DNA from 3 places in the Caldanaerovirga acetigignens genome. Region 1 is predicted to be linked to each of the others. Evidence: riboswitches for the same ligand, from Rfam matches in the RefSeq annotation. Region 1 holds a riboswitch; each other region holds the start of a gene.
The links. A riboswitch is a leader RNA that binds a small molecule or an ion and turns the genes downstream of it on or off. The one in region 1 is predicted to bind S-adenosylmethionine.

Region 1 (4,801 bases):
GGGCAAGGGGGAGTATTTTCTCAAGCTTATCCTTAGAACCGTCTACCGAATTTATTATAGCCCTGCCGCAAAAGTATTTAAGGCCTGCTTCGATAGCTTCGGGGTTGGAGCTGTCTATGGAAAGGGGAACATCGACCGTTCGCTGGATGGATTCTACCGCCCTGGCCATTGCGGATGCTTCATCGAGTCCCGGTACCCCTACATTTACGTCGATGATCGAAGCGCCGGCCCTCACCTGTTCCTCGGCTTCCCTTATTACAGGTCCGAAGTCGCCATTTTTAATCGATTCTGCGAGCTTTTTTCTCGCTGTGGGATTTATTCGTTCTCCGACGAAAGGCGTGGGGCCTCTTCCTTCTATGTAAAGGGTGCGGGTGCGGCATGCCAAGAAGCACCTTCCGTCAGGAAAGCGCAAGGGCGGGCGAAGATCCGATACGGCTTCGGAAATAGCCTTTATGTGTTCCGGCGTGGTGCCGCAGCATCCACCTACTACCGAAACGCCCAGGCGAACCATTTCTCTTGCATATTTGGCCATATCTTCGGGTGTAACTGCATAGGATTCGGCACCGCCTTTTGTATCAGGAAGCCCTGCGTTGGGCTGGGCAGAAAGGTATACACCTCCTACCTTGGCCATCTTTTTTATGATTTCTATTGCTTCTTCCGGGCCCAAACTGCAGTTTAAGCCGACGACCGTGGCGCCCATGGCAGAAAGAACCCTCGCTGCGGTTTCGGGGTCTGTGCCTGTAAGGGTCCTTCCGCTTTTTTCAAAAGTCATTTGGCATATTACGGGAACATCGCCGAATTCCTTAACCGCGAGGAGGGCAGCCCTCATTTCCTGAAGGTCGGACATGGTTTCTATTATTATCAGGTCTGCACCCGCTTCCAGGAGGTAACCAGCCTGCTCTTTAAAAGCGGTGTAAGCTTCCTCAAAAGAAAGGTCACCAAGGGGAAAGATGAGCTTTCCGGTAGGACCTATAGAGCCTGCCACAAGAACCTTCGTTCCCGCAGCTTTTCTGGCGATTTCGACTGCCCGATGGTTAATATCCTTTGCTTTATGGGCTAGGCCGAAGGTAGAAAGCTTAATTCGATTCGCGCCGAATGTGTTGGTTTCGACAACTTCTGCACCCGCATCGACGTAAAACCTGTGGACGTTTTCTACGGCGTTGGGAAATTCAAGATTCAGCATTTCGGGGCATGAGCCGGGCGGAAGACCATTTTTAAAGAGCATTGTTCCCATAGCGCCGTCAAATATCAAGATTTTTTCCTTGAGTAACTCTATTAATTCAATGGACCTCAAAATTTTTCCTCCTTTAAATTTTTTCAATTTCGATGTCACCTTTTGCCCCCAAGTGTTCGCCAATGATAATCAATGCTCCTATGACTCCTTCTATGCTCAGGGCAAATTCTAGGGCGTCCTTTATATCATTCGGGGACTTAACCCGATTGCCTGTGGCGGTTGCTACCGCATCAGCAAGGGTTGAATTTTCCGCTACTATTACTGCTGCATCTGCTCTGCCGAAGCTCAAGGAGTGGCCTATTGTGCCTGCTGAAGTGCATATCCCCAGAGGATGACCAGTTGCGTTGAGCTTTAAGGCGATTTTATTGCTAAAAGGAGAAGCTCCTGCGAATATTCCAATTTTAATTGGTCGCTTTATCATAGCAAATATATCTCCCCCGTTTTCTACTATTACCTCAGGGGAGAATTTTAAGAGGAGCTTCCCAATGAATTCAGATATAGCGCCTGCTACTGCTGCCATTGGACCTACCCCTGCTTTAAAAGCGGCCTTTGCCATATGTTTTACTATTTCTGGTGCCCATTCGGGGACGGAGTGCGGAGACAATGAGCAAATAAAATCCGGGTCAAATGCTATATATTCTTCCAGGTCTTTTCGATAATTCAGCAAGCAGGCAAGGGCTTCTGCTGAAAGATCTTTTTTGGCGCTTATGAAAAGGTCAGTTTCCTTGAATTTGACGGTAAAGCTAATCAAGCCTTCTGCGTATACGAGTTTTCTATAGTCACGGCTTTTGTATTCAGCCATAATCTGTTCCACCTAAAGCTGAACTATTGCGCCAAGTGGACAACTACTCACACATAAGAGACAAGAAGAACATTTTTCAGAGCAAAAGCGCAGCTTCCAATTGCCTTTATCGATGCATAATGCAGCAGTGGGGCAAAGCGCAGTACAAGCACCACAACTTATGCACTTTTCTTCAATAAAACCTATTTTGGCTCTTTTAACCTTTAAATTTTCATTTACTCTGCTCAAAGTTATTCCTCCTTTGTCTCATTTAATGGCAAAAGCCTGATATCCATAGGTAGTGCTTGTATAGGTTGCTGTAATAGGAATTTGCCTTCTTTTATCCAATTTTTTAGGATCTCGGCTATTTTTATGGAAACTGAAATGCTCGAAAGGCAAGCTGTAGGGACTTTCTTGCCCATGATCGTTACATTTCCACTCTTTAATTCTGAGTAACTTACCCTGCGAAGGACTGGTCTTGAGCGGGAGGGCACTGCGTAATCGAGTATATTTGTGAGAATTTCTTCGTCCCTTATGGATACGAACCGTGCCATTTCCTCATCAATGATGGGAATCGGAACTCCTACGCCTACGTAAAGTGTCACACCGTAGCCCTTGACTACTGCTGCTCTAAGAAATTCTGGACTCATCTTCTTTAAATCTCCTATTAGGGCCAGCGTAGCGCCGCCTCCAATGGGAACGCCGCTTTCAGCGCGCTCTTGAGTAGGATTATGTTGGGTGCCTTCCCAGGCTACGTACCCTATTGCACCACCCAGGAAAATTCGCGTCCCAACGCCGATAGTCCTAAGGTACGGGTCGTTCATCAAGGGGCTTAGTTCTCCCGTTGTCGAATAGTTTACATTCCCGCAGTTTGGTAATAGCACGCCCATATAGGTATAGAGGGTTTTGTCGGAAGTGTTCGTTGCGGCGTTGTAATTCTGATAAGCGTTTCTGGGGTTAAAAAGTATTGCCTGGTTTATGGAATATTTATCGATAAAACCAGTGAATTCCTTTCGAGGGTAACAGTCGGTTCCGTAAGATAGAGCCCTAAGCTTTATTTTCTTTCCGGCTACCAGGTCCTCTATTACATGGGCTCCGCCGTAATTCATCCCTTCGGATTCCGACTGTTCTGTGGCTCCTATATAGGCATCTACCGCCGCTATACCTCCGTAAGCCGGGACATCGTTCAGCCAGACTTTGCTCATCTTTATGGGTGGATCTGTGTGGCCGAAATTTAGGAAAGCTCCAGAAGAGCACATGGCCCCGAAAGTTGCGGTGGTTACCACGTCTACCTTTTTGGCGACCTCTTTTATGCCCTCTTTGCGGGCAAGCTCCTTTACTTCCTGGGCTGTGAGCACCACAGCACAACCGGATCTAATCTTTTCGTTAATTTCCTCAAAGGTTTTCAATACAATCACTCCTTCTTGGTGCAAAGTACAGTAAGAGGCAACAAGAAAGCCTCTTCCGATAAGAAGAGGCACGCTTTCCTGCCTCTTCTTATCTCTCAGGACATCTCGTCCTGCAGGAATTGGCACCTTCGCATCTTTAAAGATGCGGGTTGCCGGGTTTCATCGGGCCAGTCCCTCCACCGCTCTTGATAAGAAGAGTTTTAAAGATATCTGGTTTTCAAAGTTTTAAATAGATAATAACAGAAGTATTTTTTCATGTCAATAATTTATTTGCGATGAAGGAGCATTTTTAAAAATTTCTTGCTGTGTTCGTTCTTTCGAAGTCAATTTAGATACAAACGGCACTACTAATAGAGGAATTGTCATGGCAAGGCTTCCGAACATAGGGATTTTTGATGAATCAAATCTAGAAATTACCGAGAGAACTATCGATATAGCAAGGCCTGTTATGGAACCAGTCCATGCGCCTGATTTTGTGGTTTGCTTATAAAACAGGCCAAAAAGATATGGCGCTAAAAATGTTCCGGCCACAGTGCCCCAGGATATGGCCATCAGTGTAATGATGATAGATGGCTTTAGTATGGCGATTATCAGTGAGAGGATAATAAAAATCAGGCAGAACAGCCTCATGAGCGCCATTTTGGCCTTGCCGCCGAGTTTAATTCCAAGCCCTTCTGTTAGGTCCACGCTTATCGCCGAGCTCGATATCAGGACCAGAGAAGATAAGGTGGACATGGAAGCAGATATTACAAGCGCTAGTATTACGGCGGCAACTGCTTCTGGCATTGCCCATTCAATTATTTTCGGCACCATAATGTCAGGATTAGGCCGCCCGCCTTCTAAAGGTATGGAGTCGAAAAAGAGCCTCGTCATGGCACCTATGAAATAAGCGGTGAAGCTTATTATAAAGGAGAATGCGGTGGAAATTGCGGTGGCAGGCTTTACAGAAGCCTCGTCTTTTATTGAGTAAAATTTGTGCACCATTTGCGGAAGGCCCCATGGTCCCAAGCTTGTCAGGGTTACAAAAAAGAATAATTGCCAAAAACCAGGGGGACCTACCGGTGCGGCTAATTTTGGGTCTATGCTGGCAAGCTTTCTTATTGCCGGCATTATTCCGCCCACATTAGGATGAGAGACTACCGACCATATCATTAATATACTTCCAAATAGCATTATTAATCCCTGGATGAAATCCGATAGGCTCACGGAAAAATAGCCTCCGAGGATCAGATAAAATGCGGTTAGTGCCGCCATAATTACTAGTGCCAATTGATAATCGATGTTAAAGACTCCTTCAAATAGATAGCTTAAGCCCATGTAGACCGATGCGGAGTAAGGCACAAGGAAAATAAATATAATTACTGCAGCGAAGATCCT
Region 2 (4,801 bases), on a different contig from region 1:
GCGTATTGCCAGAACAGGTATTATGGAAGAATACATAGAGGAAATATATAACGAACGTATAGCGGGTATCGAGATTCGTCATTGGTTGCGATTTGTGAAAATTTTTAGTGAAGGAAGAACGCGAGAGGAAATAGAGCAGGAATTTGAACGATTTGAACGAGAGATAGAACAAGGTAGGTACGGTAAAAATGAAGGAAAAATAGAAAGTGTTTGGATGATATTAACCGGTTTGCGGCGTTTAATATGGGAAGAGAGCGGGACTGATTCCTAGAGGAACAGCTAGCTAGAAGAGCTCTTCTTCCGGGAAATAGAGCGACTAGCTTCTGAATTTTGAAATCTGGAAAACAAAATAATATCACTGAAGTTATGATATAATTTTCCATAAAGTACAAATACTACCAACGGTACTATGATAAATCAATTTCTAGTCTATCCTGAAAATAATGTTCCGAAAAAAAGCAATAAAAAAGTAAGCCCATACCTATAAGCTGCCCTTTAGAAGGCCGTGACGCAGTAAATTTGCAATCCATTCAGCATCCTTGACATCAGTTAAAAAACAACTCCTTAGCGGCTTTAATATTGAAGGGCTGATGCAACAACCATAAGGGGTTATTCTATCCTGCGTGCTTCCCTAAAAAAATCGATTGACATAATCCTAAATGAATGTTAATATTTATATCATCAAAATTGAATAAGAAAACTCTTATCGAGAGCAGGTGGAGGGACTGGCCCGATGAAACCCGGCAACCGGCAACTGCGAGCGCAGTTGCAGCGGTGCTAATTCCAGCAGAACGTTACGTTCTGGCAGATAAGAGGTTTTTTAACCCTCTTCTCGATGTCAGAAGGGGGTTTTTTGTTGCATTTTTGGGAAGGGGAGGGATTTAATTGATTCGGATAAGGAATCTCACAAAGGTCTACACTTCGGCTTCGGGAACCGTCAAAGCGTTAGACGGCATAAATCTCGACATCGAAAAAGGAGACATTTTCGGAATAATAGGTTTAAGCGGCGCAGGGAAAAGCACCCTACTTCGGTGCATCAATTTGCTGGAAAAGCCCACATCAGGCTCTATAGAAATAGACGGCGTGGAGATGACCGGACTTTCCCCCAAAGAGCTTAAAGAGATGCGCAAGAAAATCGGCATGATTTTCCAGCACTTCAACCTGCTTTCCTCCCGGACCGTGTGGGGGAATGTGGCCTTTCCGCTGGAAATAGCCGGTTTTGACAGGAAAACCATAAACGAAAAGGTAGAAAATCTCTTGAATCTGGTTGGGCTTTCCGACAAGGCAAAGTCCTTCCCTTCGCAGCTTTCGGGAGGGCAAAAACAAAGAGTCGGCATCGCCCGGGCTCTTGCCTGCGACCCGAAAGTTCTGCTCTGCGATGAGGCGACTTCGGCACTGGACCCGGAAACCACCTTTTCAATCCTGAAACTTTTAAAAGACATCAACGAGAAGCTGGGCATCACCATGGTGGTCGTGACCCATGAGATGAACGTGATAAAGCAAATATGCAACAAAGTGGCAGTTATAGAAAAAAGCCGGGTGGTGGAGCAGGGGACGACTTTCGAAATATTTTCAAGGCCGAAAACTCAGACGGCTCGCAACTTTTTAAAATCTATTTTCATCTGCGAAATTCCCGAAGAGCTTAAAGTGAAAATAAAGGCCTTAAACGGAAACCTGGCAGAGGGCCGCGTGGTCAAAATAGGATTTTTCGGTAAAATTACTGCAAAGCCCATCCTCTCGGAGGTTGTGAAAAAATTCGGCGTGAACACCAATATCCTGTACGGAAACATAGACCACATCCAAGGTACTCCCTTTGGAACTTTGGTGGTGCAGTTCGAGGGGAAAAACGGGACGGCCGACAGGGCTCTTTCATACTTGCAATATATAGGCCTTGACGTGGAGGTGGTGGAAATTGGCTGAAAGTGTAAAGCTGCTTTTTAGTGCAACCCGTGAGACTATCTACATGGTGGCGGTGTCGGTGCTCATAGCATCCATTTTCGGGATACCTCTCGGCGTCCTGCTTTATTCCACCGACAGAGGAAGGATTTTGGAAAACAGCCCCTTGAATAAAGCTTTGGGCACCATCGTCAATATATTCCGTTCCATTCCTTTCGTCATTTTGTTAATAATGCTCATTCCCTTTACCCGGTGGCTCGTGGGAAAATCCATAGGCACCACGGCCGCCATAGTTCCCCTTTCGGTGGCAGCCATTCCCTTTATGGGAAGGCTCACCGAAACGGCCTTGCGCGAGGTAGACCGCGGCGTCATCGAAGCGGCACAGGCCATGGGGGCGTCTCCTTTTCAGGTCATCACAAAAGTTTTAATCCCCGAGGCCCTGCCTTCGATCGCCGCTGGAATAACTATAACCGCCATAAACCTGGTGGGGTATTCCGCCATGGCCGGCGTGATAGGAGGTGGTGGACTAGGAGACCTGGCGGTGCGCTATGGATACCAGCGCTTCATGCTCGACATCATGCTCTACACCGTGGCAATACTCGTGATTATGGTGCAGCTCATCCAGGTCCTTGGAGATTTGGTGGTAAAGTCCCTTTCCAAACATCGTTAATCAATCAAAAATTTTTGCATTAAGGAGGGACCTTGAATGAAAAAATTTCTTGCGGTGTTTTTAACACTCAGCATCCTTGCATTCCTGCTTTCGGGATGCGGGCAAAATCAATCTGCCAGCGAAAATAGCGCAAATCAGCAGGTGCAAAATGAAAAAGTGACGATAAAGGTTGGAGCTTCTCCGGTGCCCCATGCCGAAATCCTGGAAGTTGTAAAGCCGATTCTGGAAAAAGAGGGGATTAATCTAGAAATTGTGGAATTTACCGACTATGTTCAGCCCAATTTGAAATTGGCAGAAAAGGAACTCGACGCCAACTATTTCCAGCACATTCCGTACCTTGAGGAGTTTTCAAAGGAGCACAATCTAGATTTGACCTACATCGCAAAGGTCCACATCGAGCCCATGGGGGCCTATTCCCAAAAGATTAAAAATCTTGGCGAACTAAAAGAAGGAGCCACCGTCGCCATACCCAACGACCCGACCAATGCCGGAAGAGCTCTTTTGCTCCTGCAAACAGCGGGACTCATTAAATTAAAGCCTGAGGAGGGGATAAAAGCTACAGTTGGCGACATTGTTGAAAATCCAAAAGGTTTGAAGATAACCGAACTTGAGGCTGCAACCCTCCCCCGGGTACTGCCGGACGTGGACCTGGCGGTGATCAATACCAACTATGCTCTGGAGGCAGGGCTCGTTCCCACAAAGGACGCGCTCATCATTGAAGATGCCAACTCGCCCTATGTAAACGTGTTGGTGGTCCGAAAAGGAGACGAATCAAGGCCGGAACTCAAAAAACTCGCCGAAGCATTGAATTCGCCCGAAGTCAAAAAGTTCATCGAAGAGAAATATCAAGGGGCCGTCGTGCCCGCCTTCTAATAGCGGAGTGATTTTATGGCATACTTTTCCAAAACTTTCGGCGTAATCGCCGGAACGCCTCAAGACACAAAAATGGGCGTGGAATTCATGAGAAAAAAGGGGTTTGATGCGGTGGGAATTCCTACCGCCTCAAACCCCGAAGAGCAAAATATGCTGCAGTACCAAAAAGCCGATACCCTTACTCAAAAAGTCATCGCCATTATCGACGAGTTCCATAAAAAGAACATAAAAAGCATTATGATATACTGCAATTCTCTTTCGGCAGCCATAGACTTTAACCTCGTAGAAAACAAATATCCTTCTTCCTATATCTTAACACCACTTCAATCGTACCGCAACCTGGCGTCAAAATACAGCCGCCTTATCGTCTGGGCCGCCAACGCCCAGTCCCTCAAGGTCATAGAACAGATTCTATACGAAAGCAACCCATCCATCCGGGTCATCGGAGTTACCCTCCTCCCGGTGGTGAATGCCATTGAAAATTTAATGCCGCCGGAAGACATCTTCGAGAAGTTCAACCTTGCCAATTTCTTGCCAAAAAGTTTCGGAGCCGAGGGACTGGTGCTCGGCTGCACGCACTTCCCCTATTTGAAAAAAATACTCGAAGAAAAGCTCGATGTAACAGTCGTCGACCCGATGGAGGAAGTGCTGAGAGATTTCGTTTTACGCTTAAACGCATTTTAATATCAATTTTGCCAAGGCCGCCTCTTTTGTGTCCGCACCCATAGAGACGACTCCGGCTTCCAGGGCCTTTACTCCGACCTCGTAGAGAGTCAGGTCCACCCCTTCGAAGGGCACCTGGGTGGTGACCGCCACCGTTATTTCCGACTCTACAAGTTCACGGATGGCAGGAAGAAGGTTCCGCGGCGGACGGAACGTTATACCCCCCGCCCCGAAACTTTCTATCAGCACCGAATGGTAACCCTTTTCTTTGGCAAAAAGCAGCACTTCTGGCTCGATGCCCGGGTAGAGTTTGACAAGAAGCACCCTGGTGTCGAGCCTGTCGTAAAGGACGGCAGGGCAAGCTTTTTTTTCCTCAGGGTTTATTTCTCCTCTTTCGGCGATAAGGTTCCAAACTTTTGCAATCCGCCTCCCTTCGGCCTTCAAGGCCTCCTCATCCCATTCGATGGCCCCTTCGCACACCTTGCCGGCATAAGGAGCGTTTACGCTCCAGAAGGCATCAAAGCTCGAGGTTTTCATCTTGCTCGCTCTGTCGCCGAAAATAACCTTTCCGTCAAAGACCACGAAAACACCGGGCCGGCCCGAAGCGGCCACCCTGAAGCTGTCGAGCAGATTTTTTCTGGCGTCGCTTTTTTCCTCGCCGATGGATTTTTGGGCGCCGGTCAGCACTACCGGCTTTTT
Region 3 (4,801 bases), on a different contig from region 1:
ATTATAATCCTGCGGTTTCATAATATAGCGGGAATTGTCGTAACTTACCAGGTTCGAATTTTCGTCAAGGGTGTACCACTTGGCCGCGATGGAAGTGAGCTTTTCCACGTTCTTTATGAAATCGTCGTAGGACTGAGAATAATAATATCCCAAGATGTATTTGGCAAGACCTTCTTTTACAGTTATAAACACCGCCATTTTAGCGCCGTCCCAGTGAACTTGCGCTCCAAAAGCCTCGCTAAAAAAGCGTATGGGGACCATTGTCCTCCCTTTTACGATCAGAGCAGGAACATCTAGTTTTACCGGCTTTCCGTTTATGTAGGCGACGGAATTACCTATCCTGAGGATAATCTGAGTTGAGCCTTTTACTGCCGTAATCATTTTCGTCTTTTCATCCCAATGGACATTCGCCCCCAAATTTTCGCCCAAAAATCTAAATGGCACGAGCACCCTGCTCGATTTCATCACCGGCGGCACATCGGGCTTTATTTCCCTGCCATTCAGGAAAACTTTAATAGTTCCGGCACCGTATATTTCAAGAGGCGACACCGTTGATAATAAAAAGACTCCGATTAAAAAAAGAACGGATATTTTTCGAATATTCCTCAAATTCTACGACCCCCTTCATTAGTCCAGCAATACCATTCCGGTCCAAACTACTTTCCCCGGCGTAAAGGCAAATTCTAGCCCTGCATTTTTGCAAGTTTTAAATACATCAATACCCATTGCTTCCATAGATGGCCTTGCCTTCTCCCTCTGAACACAATAACCGTGTCCAGCGGCAGCAGGACATCTTTCACACAATATACACGGCCCTCCTATAAACCCGGCAGCAAAATGAAAGCCGGAAGAAAAAGCTCTCTTTTCCGTTTTATACACTGCCTCGTGCAAAAGAAGGGCAAGCCTTTTTGCCTCATTTTCTGCATCTTTGCTTTCGGTTTTACCTTCCACCTGCAGAATGACTGCCATAAAGTATTTTAAGACAAGTTTTCTAAATTCATCTACATCCGGCACATAAGGAGGGCACATAAACCTCTTCCCGTACTCCCTGCAGCCCGAATGGCTGCATTGAAACCTAACCCGCTCATCCACCACTACGTCCCGGGCCAATATGAGTTCGACCCGTGCAACGCCTTCACAATTTTTTGCAAATCCGAGGAGTTTTTCAGCCTCCTTAAATTTTTCCAGCAGCCTCATGGTCCACCTCTTAAAGCATAATAGCCTTTTAGTCTATAATACCAGAATCAATGCTATCTCGTCCACCTTGTAACAAATTCGTAAAATATATTGACAGAATTCCTAGTATACTGGTATAATTGCTTTAAATTAAAATTGAAAAATTGGCCTCTTATCAAGAGCGGTGGAGGGACTGGCCCGATGAAACCCGGCAACCCGCGCCTTTAATAAAAGCGCGAAGGTGCCAATTCCTGCAAAACGCTAAAAGGCGTTTTGAGAGATAAGAGGAAGGTTGAAAGAAACCCTCTTCTTATCGAAGGGGGTTTTTTTTACACAAAAACAAAAAGGAGGAATAGAGCATGAAAGATTTTAAATTCGACACTCTGGCAGTCCACGCCGGCCAGGAACCTGATCCCACGACTGGGGCAATGGCAGTCCCCATCTACCAAACCACATCTTTTGTATTCCAAAGCCCTGAACATGCTGCTAACCTTTTCTCTTTAAAAGAGGAAGGACACATCTACAGCCGGATGTCCAATCCAACCCAAGACGTGCTTGAAAAACGCATCGCAGCATTAGAAGGTGGCGTAGGCGCGCTGGCCCTTGCCTCTGGGCAGGCAGCAGTAGCTTATGCAATATTGAATATAGCAAAGGCCGGTGATGAAATAGTCTCTTCAAGCACCCTTTACGGCGGAACTTTCAACCTTTTTTCCACCACATTGAAGCGATTCGGAATAGATGTAAAATTCGTAGACCCAAAGGACTCTGCCAACTTCAAAAACGCCATAACTTCCCGCACAAGGGCAATTTACGGAGAAATTATCGGTAATCCAAAAATCGATATCCTTGACCTAGAAGAGGTCGCCCGGATAGCTCATGATGCCGGAATTCCTTTTATAGTAGATAATACTTTTGCAACTCCCTATCTTTGCAGGCCTTTTGAATTCGGCGCCGATATCGTAGTACACTCCGCAACCAAGTTCATAGGAGGGCACGGAACTACCCTGGGCGGGCTAATAGTAGACTCGGGCAAATTCGACTGGACAAACGGAAAATTCCCGGAACTTGCCGAACCAGACCCGGCTTATCACGGCGTATCTTTTACGGAAACCTTCGGAAATGCCGCTTACATTGCAAAAGTAAGGTGCATGCTCCTTCGGGACCTGGGCGCATGTATCAGTCCTTTCAATGCGTTTTTGTTGCTGCAAGGATTGGAGACCCTGCATCTTAGGATGCAGCGCCACGTAGAAAACGCAAAGAAAGCAGCGGAATTTCTAAAGAATCACCCAAAAGTCGCCTGGGTAAACTACCCCAGCCTTCCGGATTCGCCCTATTATACTCTTGCCCAAAAATACTTGCCAAAAGGGGCCGGGGCGATATTTACCTTCGGCTTAAAAGGCGGTTACGAAGCCGGGAAAAAATTTATAGAAAGCGTAAAGCTCTTTTCCCACCTTGCGAACGTAGGGGACGCAAAGTCTTTGATAATACACCCGGCCAGCACTACCCACCAGCAGTTGAGCCCCGAAGAACAAACAGCAGCCGGAGTCACTCCGGATATGATAAGGGTGTCGATTGGAATAGAGGACATTGACGATATTCTTAAAGACCTGGAAAGAGGCCTTGATGCCGCGTAAAAAATTTACAACCGAGGGGGATGGCCATGCTCGTAAAAAAACACTTTTTTCGCTTTACAAAAGGTGAAATTCAATTCAGCACCGAAAGCGGATATACTTTCGATGCTATTCAGGTGGCTTACGAAACTTACGGCAACTTGAACAGAAAAAAAGACAACGCCATTTTAGTGCTGCACGCCTTAACAGGAGATGCTCATGCCGCGGGTATGTATTCCAGCCGGGACCCCAAGCCCGGCTGGTGGGACCCGCTGATAGGCCCCGGAAAGGCGCTGGATACGAACAAATATTTCGTTATATGTTCAAACATACTGGGAAGCTGCTACGGGACTACAGGACCGACATCCGTAAATCCGAAAACTGGAAATCCTTATGGCAATGATTTCCCTCCGATAAATATAAGGGATATGGTAAGACTGCAAAAAATTCTACTGGAATACCTCGGAGTTAAAAAATTGAAGATGGCTATTGGCGGGTCTTTAGGAGGTATGCAGGCCCTTGAATGGGCCGTAACCTTCCCTGATTCTGTAGAAACAGTTGTTGCAATAGCTGCAACTCACGAGCTTTCCCCCTTGGCTATTGCGTTCAACTACGTGGGTATAAAAGCTATTGAAAGCGACCCATCCTGGAGAAACGGAAATTATTATTTGCTAGGCCAACCTGTAAGAGGGCTTTCACTGGCAAGGATGATCGGCACTCTCACCTATAAGAGCCACGAACTTTTCAAAAGAAGATTTTCGAGAAATATGGATGCAGAAAAAGGACTGTTTTTGGCAGAAAGTTATTTAGAATACCACGGAGAATCTTTCGTAAAACGTTTCGACGCAAATGCTTACCTTTGCCTTATAAAAGCTATGAACAGGCACAATATAGCCGAGCCCTATGGTTCCCTGGAAAAAGCCCTGAAGCGCATTAAGGCCAAGGTCTTCATGGTCGGCATAGATACCGACATGTTATATCCGCCCGATGAGCTTCGAAGTTTTATCAAGCAGTTAAATACCGCGGGCGGTTATGGAGAATACAGGGAAATAGAATCCTATCAGGGCCACGATGCCTTTCTTGTGGATTTCGAAAAGCTTTCTCCTATTCTGAACGAAATCCTCGAGACTTCGGTCCAGTCCACTTTTCTTAGCGAATCCCCGTCGCTTTGATTTTATTGTTGTTTTATCCGCCCCCTTATGCTATAATAATCTTTGCAAAAAGAATATTTAACAGAGATTAAGTGCGCCTATAGCTCAGGGGATAGAGCACCGGCCTCCGGAGCCGGGTTTTGCGGGGGTTCGAATCCTCCTAGGCGCACCATTTTTAAAATGCCTATAAGACAAGGCTTTCCGAGGACTGCCCCTTCCAGAAATCACCAAAAGAGTCCGGTGTTCCTGGAGGGGTTATATTTTATGGTTCTTTATTTGTTGCTCTGTTATTTTCAGATTAAACAAACTACTTTCATACTTATGGAGGATTTTCTAATGAATTACCGAAATTAAAATTGGAGGTGTTTTATGTGGTTGAACCTAAGGAAATTCTTGATTGGACCTACGAGCAAAAATGTCTAAAAGCAGTGGAGTCCCTGAAGAAAAATGGTTTTACAGCCGTGTATTGCAAGACTAGAAAGGAGGCCATTGATTACATACTCGATCAAGCAAAAGAAGCCTCCACCATAGGGTTTGGAGGCTCAATGACGCTGGTGGAATTAAACGTGACCGAAGCTCTAACGGAAATGGGCAAAGAGCTTTTGAATCACAACGCACCGAACCTTTCTCCTGAAGAAAAAATGGCCATAAGACGCAGGCAACTTACGTGCGATCTTTTTCTTACCAGCACCAACGCTCTCACAATAACCGGCTGCCTCGTCAACGTTGACGGCACAGGAAACCGCGCAGCATCCATGTTTTTCGGCCCCCGAAAGGTTATAATCATAGCGGGCAGGAATAAAATAGTCGGCAGCATAGAAGAAGGTTTAAACAGGATAAAAACGTACGCCGCACCGGCCAACG

Region 2: another riboswitch for S-adenosylmethionine. It lies ahead of BUB66_RS01690 (methionine ABC transporter ATP-binding protein); the one in region 1 lies ahead of BUB66_RS09910 (homocysteine biosynthesis protein).
Region 3: another riboswitch for S-adenosylmethionine. It lies ahead of BUB66_RS05565 (homocysteine synthase); the one in region 1 lies ahead of BUB66_RS09910 (homocysteine biosynthesis protein).

What each region holds. Positions count from the first base shown of each region.
Region 1 covers NZ_FRCR01000014.1:7,565-12,365, forward strand. The annotation lists gene BUB66_RS09895 (homocysteine S-methyltransferase family protein) at 1-1,294, opposite strand, end outside; gene BUB66_RS09900 (UPF0280 family protein) at 1,308-2,036, opposite strand; gene BUB66_RS12770 (4Fe-4S binding protein) at 2,049-2,264, opposite strand; gene BUB66_RS09910 (homocysteine biosynthesis protein) at 2,267-3,433, opposite strand; SAM riboswitch class I at 3,510-3,619, opposite strand; gene BUB66_RS09915 (sodium:solute symporter family transporter) at 3,683-4,801, opposite strand, start outside.
Region 2 covers NZ_FRCR01000002.1:24,955-29,755, forward strand. The annotation lists gene BUB66_RS01685 (hypothetical protein) at 1-271, shown strand, start outside; SAM riboswitch class I at 701-815, shown strand; gene BUB66_RS01690 (methionine ABC transporter ATP-binding protein) at 886-1,920, shown strand; gene BUB66_RS01695 (methionine ABC transporter permease) at 1,913-2,566, shown strand; gene BUB66_RS01700 (MetQ/NlpA family ABC transporter substrate-binding protein) at 2,603-3,439, shown strand; gene BUB66_RS01705 (aspartate/glutamate racemase family protein) at 3,455-4,123, shown strand; gene BUB66_RS01710 (asparaginase) at 4,109-4,801, opposite strand, start outside.
Region 3 covers NZ_FRCR01000005.1:163,474-168,274, forward strand. The annotation lists gene BUB66_RS05555 (stalk domain-containing protein) at 1-609, opposite strand, end outside; gene BUB66_RS05560 (DUF2284 domain-containing protein) at 628-1,197, opposite strand; SAM riboswitch class I at 1,346-1,463, shown strand; gene BUB66_RS05565 (homocysteine synthase) at 1,536-2,810, shown strand; gene metX (homoserine O-acetyltransferase MetX) at 2,837-3,958, shown strand; tRNA gene BUB66_RS05575 (tRNA-Arg) at 4,032-4,109, shown strand; gene BUB66_RS05580 (lactate utilization protein) at 4,309-4,801, shown strand, end outside.